3 regions of the Streptomyces sp. TAA486 genome follow, and region 1 is predicted to be linked to each of the others. Evidence: riboswitches for the same ligand, from Rfam matches in the RefSeq annotation. Region 1 holds a riboswitch; each other region holds the start of a gene.
The links. Region 1 has a riboswitch for cyclic di-AMP ahead of I004_RS37465 (transglycosylase family protein). Riboswitches for the same ligand answer to the same signal wherever they lie in the genome.
Positions count from the first base shown of each region.

Region 1 (3,204 bases):
CAGGTGCCGGGCTTCACCGTGGCGGGAGCCGTGCACAGCGGCAAGGACGCCCTGGCAGCCGTACGCGAGCTGCGCCCGGACCTCGTGCTGCTGGATATGTACCTTCCCGACCTGCCCGGCCTGGAGGTCCTGCGGGAGCTGCGCGGCACCGGCGGGCCGGAGGAAGGCCCGGACGTGCTGGTGGTCACCGCCGCCCGCGACGCGGAGACCGTGCGGGGCGCGCAGCGCGGCGGTGCCGTGCAGTACGTCATCAAGCCCTTCGAGGGGCAGCTGCTGAAGGAGCGGCTGCTCCGGTTCGCGGAACGACGCGAGGCCCTTGCGGCTCTCCAGGCACCGGAACAGCGGGATGTGGACCGGCTGTTCGGCGACACGTCCGCCCCCGGCTGCGACCCTGGCGCTCCTGGCTTCCCGGGCGGCAGCGGCACCGAGGAGTCCGGAGCGCACCGCCCGCATGTGACGGCGGACGGGCCCTCCGGCCGTACGCGGCTGCCCAAGGGCCTCACCGAGCAGACGGCCGGACTGGTGCGTGCCACGCTCGAGGCCGAGACCGGTCCCGCGGGTATTTCCGCTTCCGAGTGCGCCGGACGCATCGGCCTGTCCCGTGTGAGCGCCCGCCGGTATCTGGAGCACTTCGTCTCCGTCGGGACCGCCCGGGTCACCCTGCGGTACGGGACCACCGGGCGTCCGGAGCGCCGCTATCACCGCGTGGATGCGTCCGGACCCGAAGCCCCCGCACACGCCGGTCCGTAAATCGGGCGGAAAGCGTGATTCGCGCCACAGAAATGTTGTGACCAGCGTCACATCGGCGACTTCGCGCTCATCCCGGTCCGTTCAATTCCCTTGCCCCGTAAGGCGAATGGAACGGCATGCCTTAACCCGTACATGCCAATTTCCGCGATCTTCATCTTCGGTGGATTCTGCGCCTTTCTTGTGGTGACGAATTCCTTCTGATTAACGTGCAAGCCCACCGCGTCTCCCGTGCGGTGGTCCGCTGCCGGAACGCCGAATCCTGCCACCGGCCCGCGGAAATCACGCAATCCCAGCCCGGCAGGAGCGGGGGACCCAGGTAAGTGCCGCGCGTTTCGCCCCCTTGGAAACGCACGGCTTGGGGTGAAGCCGCACGCGAATGCCCCCTCGCATTCGCTGCGGCCGGGCTGCTCCAGCCCGAATCCGACAGCTCACCTCGCAGGCGCAGGAGAGGAACAGCCCTATGTCCGGACGCGGTCGACACCGTCGTCAGTCCAATCGCCGTATCCCGCGCGGAGTGTCGCGCACTTCCCTCGCCATTACGGCGGGCGGTGCGGGCATCGCCCTGCCCTTCATCGGCTCGGGCACCGCGAACGCCGCCTCCGTGGACACCTGGGACAAGGTCGCCCAGTGCGAGTCCACGGGCGACTGGTCCATAAATTCCGGCAACGGCTACTACGGCGGCCTTCAGTTCAGCCAGAGCACATGGGCCGCCAACGGCGGCACGGAATACGCCCAGAGCGCCGACCAGGCCACCAAGGAAGAGCAGATCAAGGTCGCCGAGAAGGTGCTCGACAGCCAGGGCCCCGGGGCTTGGCCGTCCTGCGGCGCCAAGGCCGGCCTGAGCGCGGACAGCGCCGCTCCGGACCTGTCGGGCGACTCCGGCAAGCAGGCGAAGGCCGCCACCGGCGACGCCGACAAGAAGGCCGAGAAGACCAAGCCCAAGAAGGCCGAGAAGAAGGACAGCCCGAGGAGCGACGAGAAGTACACCGTCGAGACCGGGGACACTCTCAGCGCGATCGCCCGCGAGCACGACACCAAGGGCGGCTGGCAGGGGCTGTACAAGGCCAACCGGAAGACCGTCGGCTCCGACCCCGACCTGATCCGCCCGGGTCAGAAGCTCAGCCTCGACGGCGAGGCGCGGGCCTCGCGCTCGCAGCCGCAGCGCGACAAGGCACCGCAGGCCGGCGCCACGCACTCGTCCGGCTCGAAGTACGGGAACAACCTCGACGGCTGGATCCGCGAGTCTCTGGACATCATGAAGTCCAAGAACATTCCCGGCACTTACAACGGCATCAAGCGCAACATCATGCGGGAGTCCGGCGGCAACCCGAACGCCGTCAACAACTGGGACATCAATGCCCAGAACGGCACCCCGTCCAAGGGTCTGCTGCAGACCATCAAGCCGACTTTCGACTCCTACCACGTCGAGGGAACGGCCAACAACATGACCGACCCCGTCGCGAACATCGTGGCCGCATGCAATTACGCGGCCGCCAGGTACGGCTCGATCGACAACGTCAACGGACCGTACTGACCGAGCGGTCCGCCGGATCCGATATCGCGGGTCGGCGACCGGATCGGCGACAAGGCCGGCGACAACTCAACACATGTGCGGTGCGATTCAGCATTCCTGCGATTCTCCGAGTCGTCTGCGGATCAGTGATTCGGCGAATCGGCGGTCCACCGCATCGCCACGCCGATGGCGGCTCGTTCACCGGATTTCCTCCGGGGAGCGAGCCGCCATCGGCTTTCCCTGTTCCTCCTTGTCACGGGCGACGGAACGGATTTTGCCGCGGCCTTTTCAGGGCTGGAAGGTCTCCTCGGCGCGCACGGCAACTTCGAGAACCAGCGGCCGTGTGCTGTCGGGGAGTTCGGGAAGCAGCGCATCCAATTCGGCCAGAAGTTCGGCGTGTCCGGTGACACGGCGCGCCGAGCAGCCCAGGGCCTTCGCCATGCCGGAGACGCTGACTTCCTCGAAGTCGGGCCAGGGTGCGGTGTTTTCGTGCTTGTCCGCGAGCCGGTCCATGATCGCGTAGCGCCCGTTGGCGAGGACGACGAAGACGACGCCGACCCTGTAGCGCACGGCGGTCCACAGCGCCTGTATCTGGTAGAGGGACGACCCGTCGCCGACGACCGCCACCACCGGACGCTCCGGCGCTCCCATCCGCACGCCGATGGCCGCCGGCAGCGCGAACCCGAGCGCGCCCATCGCGGCGCTCAGGAACCCGAGAGGCCGCCGCGCCGGCACGAGCGCGTGCAGATCGGGGCGGCTGGAGGGGGTCTCCTCCACGAGCACCGTCTCCTCCGGCAGTCGCCGCGCGAGCTCCGCCAGTACGTGTGCGGCGCGCAGCGGCTCCCCCTCCGCGGGCGGCGGGGGCGGCACGGGCCTCTCGGCGACGGGCCGCACGGTGTCCGGCGCCCGTACGACACCGCCTTCCCCCTTGCCGGCGGACT
Region 1 covers NZ_AUEV01000003.1:265,918-269,121, forward strand. The annotation lists gene I004_RS0107915 (response regulator) at 1-750, shown strand, start outside; cyclic di-AMP (ydaO/yuaA leader) riboswitch at 1,027-1,205, shown strand; gene I004_RS37465 (transglycosylase family protein) at 1,265-2,284, shown strand; gene I004_RS0107925 (thiamine pyrophosphate-dependent enzyme) at 2,552-3,204, opposite strand, start outside.

Region 2 (3,204 bases), on a different contig from region 1:
GATCGGCATCAAGCTCACGCTGCTCCTGGTGATCCTGGGCCTGGTGTATGTGAAGAGGGACGAGGAGAAAGTGCCCTCGTCCCTCTTCGGCACGGTCGGCGCGCTGACTGTGGCGAACATCTTCATCGCCGTCCTCTGGACCTGACGGACGCGACGAAGGCCCTGAAGTCGCCTTCATCGGCGGAGGGTTGAGCCGCCGCACCTCCCCGTACGTCCCCCGGTACTCCCAGGGTTGCGCCCGGTCCGCGGTGCCGCGGACCGGGCGCACGGACGGGGTGGCTCGCGGTCAGCCCGGGCGCACCGCCGAGTGGAACGGCATGTAGCTGACGTCCTCGTAGGTCACGTCCGCACCCGGCTTCGGTGCGTGGATCATCTGCCCGCCGCCGACGTAGATGCCGACGTGGCTGATGTCGTCGTAGAAGAAGACCAGGTCGCCGGCCTTCATCTCGGACTTGGCGACCTTCGTGCCTACCTTGACCTGGTCCCACGTCGTGCGGGGCAGCGAGATGCCGGCCGCCTTCCACGCCCCCTGTGTCAGGCCGGAGCAGTCGAAGGAGGTGGGGCCCGTAGCGCCCCACACGTACGGCTTGCCCAACTGCGCCTTGGCGTAGGCGAGGACCTTCTCGGTCTGCGCCGACTGCGAGCCCCCGCCGCCCTTGCCCGCATCCTGGCGCGCCTCCTCGGCGCGCTCCGCGGCCTTGCGGGCCGCTTCTTGCTTCTTCTTCTCGATCGCCGCCAGGCGTGCCTTCTCCTCGGCCGTCAGCTTCGACAGCAGTTTCCGTGCCTCGGAGAGCTTGTCCTGCACTTCCTGCTTGTTCTTCTTCAGCGCCTGCTGGGAGGCGTTGAGCGACGCGAGCTCCTCGGTGGCGTGCTCCCGCTTGCTCTGCGCCGCCTTCTGCCGCTTCTCGAAGTCGGCGACGGCTTCCTTCTGACGGCCGCTCATCCGGTCCAGCACGTGCGTCTGCTGGAAGAACTGCTGCGGGTCCTCGGTGAGCAGGAGGGTCGCCGTCTGGGACATGCCGCCGGAACGGTACTGCGCCGTCGCGTAGTTGCCGAGGGTACGGCGCGCGTCGTTGAGCTTCGCGGTGCGCTCGGCCGCCTCGTCGAGGGATCTGTCCGCCTTCTTGCGCTGGGCGTCCGCCTTCTCCTTGGCCGCGTTGTACTTCTGCGTCGAGGTCTCGGCCTGCTGGTAGAGCTTGTCGACCTTCTTCTTGACCTCGGAGATCGACGGCTTGCCGTCGTCCGGTGCGGCCTGAGCGCTCTGGGAGAGCAGGGAGACGGAGGCGAGCGCGGCGGTGGTGATCCCGAGCACTCCGCGCTTCGTCGAGGCGGTCTTCAGTATTCGGGCGCGCGGCTTGCGATGTGACGCCAAGACCGGCAGCTCCTTCCGTGAACCGCCTACCGGGTTAGCTGACGGGTTCGGGCTCTCGGAAGGCTGCCCTACGGGTCGTGCGCGGTGCTTCCGCGGTGCGACTTCCCGATTCACCCCGGGTGCGTACGCCGGACTTGCGCGTGCGCGGTGGGTCCCCGGCTCCGTGGGCAGAGCCCTTCGGATGACCGTCGGATTCGGCGGAGGCGGCCCGTGCCGACGCTTTCGCCGGCGATTGGTGCGGACCGCCTGGCACGGCACGGTAGCGAGATGTGGGGCGTCTGTGAAGGCCGTTAGGTGATACGTCCGATATCTGTTCGTTATCCCGTGAGGGAGGTGGCGGTGCGGTGTCGGCGCGGCAATCTAGACTTCTCCGACGATGAGCAGCCTCTTCGACGACAGCTTTCTGGCGGACCTCGCACCCGTGCGCGCGCAGGACAGTGCCTCCCCCGGGCAGGACGGCCCGAGCAGTTCCGACGGGCCTTCGGGCGGCCCCGGAAACGGCTCAGGCGAAGGCCCCGGTGGCCGTTACGGAGGCGGCACGGGAGGCTCGTCGTCGTACCACCGGGGCGGCTCACCCCGTACGGTCGTCGACCCGGAAGCGCTGCTGGCGGAGCTGAACGAGTCGCAGCGTGCGGCCGTCGTGCACTCCGGTTCGCCGCTGCTGATCGTCGCGGGCGCCGGCTCGGGCAAGACCCGTGTGCTCACGCACCGCATCGCCCATCTCCTCTCGGCACGCCATGTCCACCCCGGGCAGATTCTCGCCATCACCTTCACCAACAAGGCGGCCGGCGAGATGAAGGAGCGCGTCGAGGAACTCATCGGCCCCCGCGCCCAGTCGATGTGGGTGTCCACCTTCCACAGCGCGTGCGTACGCATCCTGCGCCGTGAGAGCAAGAAGCTCGGCTTCACTTCGTCCTTCTCGATCTATGACGCGGCCGACTCCAAGCGGCTGATGGCGCTGGTGTGCCGGGACCTCGACCTGGACCCGAAGCGGTATCCGCCGAAGGCGTTCAGCGCCAAGATCTCCAACCTCAAGAACGAGCTGATCGACGACGAGGACTTCTCCGGGCAGGCGTCCGACAACTATGAGAAGACTCTCGCCGAGGCGTACACGATGTACCAGTCGCGGCTGCGCGAGGCCAACGCGCTGGACTTCGACGACATCATCATGACGACGGTCCATCTGCTCCAGGCGTTCCCGGACGTCGCCGAGCACTACCGGCGCCGTTTCCGCCACGTCCTCGTCGACGAGTACCAGGACACCAACCACGCCCAGTACATGCTGGTGCGCGAACTCGTCGGCACCGGTGAGCCGGCCGGACGGCAGCCCCGCGCCGAGGACGAGGAGGTCGGCGAGGAGCAGGAGGAGCGGCCGGCCCCTCCGATGGCCGAACTGTGCGTGGTCGGCGACGCCGACCAGTCCATCTACGCCTTCCGCGGCGCCACGATCCGCAACATCCTCCAATTCGAGGAGGACTATCCGGACGCCACGACGATCCTCCTCGAGCAGAACTACCGCTCCACGCAGACGATCCTCAGCGCCGCCAACGCCGTGATCGAGCGGAACGAGAACCGCCGTCCGAAGAACCTGTGGACGGAGTCCGGCGCGGGCGCCCGCATCACCGGCTACGTCTCGGACACCGAGCACGACGAAGCGCAGTTCGTCGCCGACGAGATCGACAGGCTCACCGACGCGGGCGAGGCCAGGGCCGGCGACGTGGCGGTCTTCTACCGCACGAACGCACAGTCGCGTGTCTTCGAAGAGGTCTTCATCCGCGTCGGGCTGCCGTACAAGGTCGTCGGCGGTGTCCGCTTCTACGAGCGCCGTGAAG
Region 2 covers NZ_AUEV01000001.1:139,584-142,787, forward strand. The annotation lists gene I004_RS0100720 (hypothetical protein) at 1-145, shown strand, start outside; gene I004_RS0100725 (NlpC/P60 family protein) at 287-1,372, opposite strand; cyclic di-AMP (ydaO/yuaA leader) riboswitch at 1,380-1,582, opposite strand; gene pcrA (DNA helicase PcrA) at 1,749-3,204, shown strand, end outside.
Region 2: linked by a shared signal. The riboswitch ahead of I004_RS0100725 (NlpC/P60 family protein) and the one ahead of I004_RS37465 (transglycosylase family protein) in region 1 are both predicted to bind cyclic di-AMP.

Region 3 (3,204 bases), on a different contig from region 1:
CGGACGCATCGGTAACCTACGCACCTCGCGCCTCGCGAACCCCGTGCGCCTCGCGAACCCGCGACCCCGCGCACTTCACGAACCCGCGGCCCCGCGCACCTCACGAATCGCCTCGCGAACCCGACGTCCCTCGCGAACCCGCGCATGGAAAGACCGGCGGCCCTGGCGTCGGGGGGTGGTCCACCAGGGCCGCCGGCACTTGGGGGGCGGGGCCGTGCTCGCAGGAGAGGGCCCCCGTCCGCCGCCGCCTCGTCCCCTCCTTTGTGTACGCCGAGGGGCATGGGCGAGTTGTGCGTGGTCCAGCGCACCTCGACGGTGCGAGGCGGCGGCGGCGCGATAGGTCATCGCGACGGGCAGTCGTCGTGCATGTGGAGATGTGAGATGCGGCGTACGCCCGGAGGGCGGGTATACCGCTGTGCGTACGCCCTATGCGCGTGATGCGCGTGCGTACGAGTAGGGGTGCGTATGACGTCGGCGCTGACGGCGGACCGCCGCCGAAGCGGTGTCGGGAATGGTGACGGTGTCGGTGTGGCGTACGGGAGGGGAGCCCGCGGACGGCCGCCCCTCCCGTCGCAGCGGTGTCAGGGCGTGAGGCCCTTGCCCCGCAGCCACGCGGCCGGGTCGATCGCGGTGCCGCCGCCGGGGTGGACCTCCAGGTGCAGGTGAGCACCTGTGACGTTCCCGGTGGAGCCGACGCGGCCGATCATTTCGCCCGTACGGACCTTCTGACCCGCCGAGACGTTCATCGACGACTGATGGGCGAACCAGAGTTCCGTCCCGTCGTCCAGCTGGAGGATGGTGCGGTAGCCGAACGAGCCGGCCCAGCCCGCCTCCTTGATCGTGCCGGAGTGGATCGCGCGGATCGGCGTACCGGAGGAGGCCGCGAAGTCCGTGCCCGTGTGGCCGTTGGACCACAGGCTGCCGGCTTCGCCGAACTGAGAGGTGAGCTGGTAGCCGGAGACGGGAAGCTTGAAGCTCTTGGCGAGCTTGGCCAGGCGGGCGTCCTCCGCCTTCTGGCGCTTCTCGGCCTCGGCCTTGTTCTGGGCCTTCGCGGCCTTGGCCTGCGCCTCCTCGATGGCTGCGTCGCGCGCGGAGGCCTCGGCCTGCGACTGCTGCGACTGGGCCTGCTGGAGGATGCGGGAGCGCAGCGCCTCGCCCGCGTCGGTCTGGCCCTCCTTGGCGTCACTTGCCGTGAGGGCCGCCTGCGTGAGCGGCTGACCTGCGACGTTCTCTTCGGAACCGCCGGCGAGCAGCTTGACGCCCGGGAGCTCCTTGGCCTTCTCCGCCACGTCCGGCATGGAGATCGCCGTTGAGGGCTTCTCCTGCGCCGTGGCGATTCCGCCGGCGCCCACCGCAGCGATCATGCCGACGCCGAGGACGGCACTGCTGCGGGCCATGCTGCCGCCGCGCTGCTTGGCGAGCTTGTGCCGCCCGCGTACGGGCCGCACGGAGTCCTCGGTGGGGTTCCACTCCTCGCCGGGGGCGGCACCCGCGGCGGCGTCGAAGGCGTTCGGCACGGGGGGCATCTCGCCCTGGCCGAAGTCGTACGTGCCGTATTCGGGCGAGGGCGCCGCGAACTCCTGCGTGGCGTATGCCCCGTCGGTCCCGTACCCGTACGTGCCGTCCGTGCCGTACGTCTCGGTCAGCTGCGAGGCGTACGCGTCGTACTGGCCGTACTGGCCCGACGCGTCGAACTGGCTGTACCGGTCGGCCTGCTCGAAGTAGTCGAAGCTGCCGGACTGCTGGTGCGGGTCGTCGTTGCCGTAAGAGCCGTATTGGCCGTATCTGTCGGACTCTTCGTCGTCGAGGTACGGGTCATACGTGCCCTCGGGGGCATGCCTGTTGGACGCCACGGGGGCGTTCTCCTTTCCTTCCTTCTCGCCTACCGGGTTAGCTGACGGGTTCGGAGCAGGAAGGTCTCCTACGAACTGCCCGCCCGTGGGCGGAACTTGCCGATTCACCCCATCCCTGCCGTGTGGCAGGGGGTGGTTCCCCGGTTCCCTTGGTGCAGCGATATCGAGTTGTGGCTCGGGGTGGTGCACTTTCAGGATTCGGCGACGGCGCACGGAGCCGTCTCTCGTGACGGCAGTGACGACCGCGCTGCGTTATGGAACGTTAATAGAGCCGCAGCTGAGATTCCAAGCGGTTCCGGTGAGATTTGTAGCTGCATGACATGCAGGTTCCTGGACAGTAAGGACCAATTGGGGCACGCGGTCACCCAGCATCGCTCGTGGGGTCGCGGTGCGTGACGGGTGAACCGTCCGTGAAGGGCGGTTCCTTCTGCTTGGTGTCCCGACCCGATGTCTCGCCGGGGAGCAGCACACCGACCGGAACGCCGAACGGGCGCTTCACTGCGGCAGTTCGGTCCGGCCCGTACGCACCCCGGCCTCGCCGACACGGACCGCACCCGCGACAACTGCCCCGACCCCCGCGGGCCCCACCCGCAGCCCAAGGCGAACACCCTTGCGGCACACGGTCGTTCAGCGGCAGTTCGGCGGCACGACGATGGGGGCGACTCCGCAGACGTCGCGTGCACCAGACCCGCATACGGACGAGCCACGTCCTCGTCCCGCTGGGGGAGACCGAGCCCACGAGCCGCGTGCACCATCGAGGCAGCTGCGGGCCGCCCGTCCCGCACCCGCACCCCTCCGCCAACCGGCTCCACGCGACCGGGCGAGGCCGGGCCGACTGCCGCAATCCGACCGGCCCAAGCACCCGACCACCCACCCGCCGTGCCCTCCATGTCACGGTTTGTTCCCGTTCCTGACGGGAACCGGGCTGTATGTCCTATTCACAGAAGCTGCTTGCCTGCGCCAGCGCGCTGCGCTCCGTGCTGCCCGACTCCGAGCGGCAGGGACGCGTGCTCGCCGCCATCGAGAAGACCGAGCACGACACACGGCTGGACCCTCCCGTCCAGGGAATCCAGCGAGCCGTGCACGCACTCCCCCTCAGCGACGAGGACCGCGACCTGCTGCACGGCCACTGGCTGGGCCACCCTCTGCATCCTGCCCTCGTGCAGATCCCGCTCGGCACATGGTTCTCCGCCGCCGTCCTGGACCTGATTCCTGGCAAGCGCAGGCATTACGCGCCCGCGATGCTGATCGCCACAGGGCTCGTCGCCGCCGTGCCCGCCGCGGTGACCGGATGGGTCGACTGGGCCGAGCTGCGCAAACCGCAGATGCGCGTCGGCCTCGTGCACGCGCT
Region 3 covers NZ_AUEV01000018.1:161,220-164,423, reverse strand. The annotation lists gene I004_RS35730 (peptidoglycan DD-metalloendopeptidase family protein) at 582-1,526, opposite strand; cyclic di-AMP (ydaO/yuaA leader) riboswitch at 1,865-2,023, opposite strand; gene I004_RS0124105 (Rieske (2Fe-2S) protein) at 2,783-3,204, shown strand, end outside.
Region 3: linked by a shared signal. The riboswitch ahead of I004_RS35730 (peptidoglycan DD-metalloendopeptidase family protein) and the one ahead of I004_RS37465 (transglycosylase family protein) in region 1 are both predicted to bind cyclic di-AMP.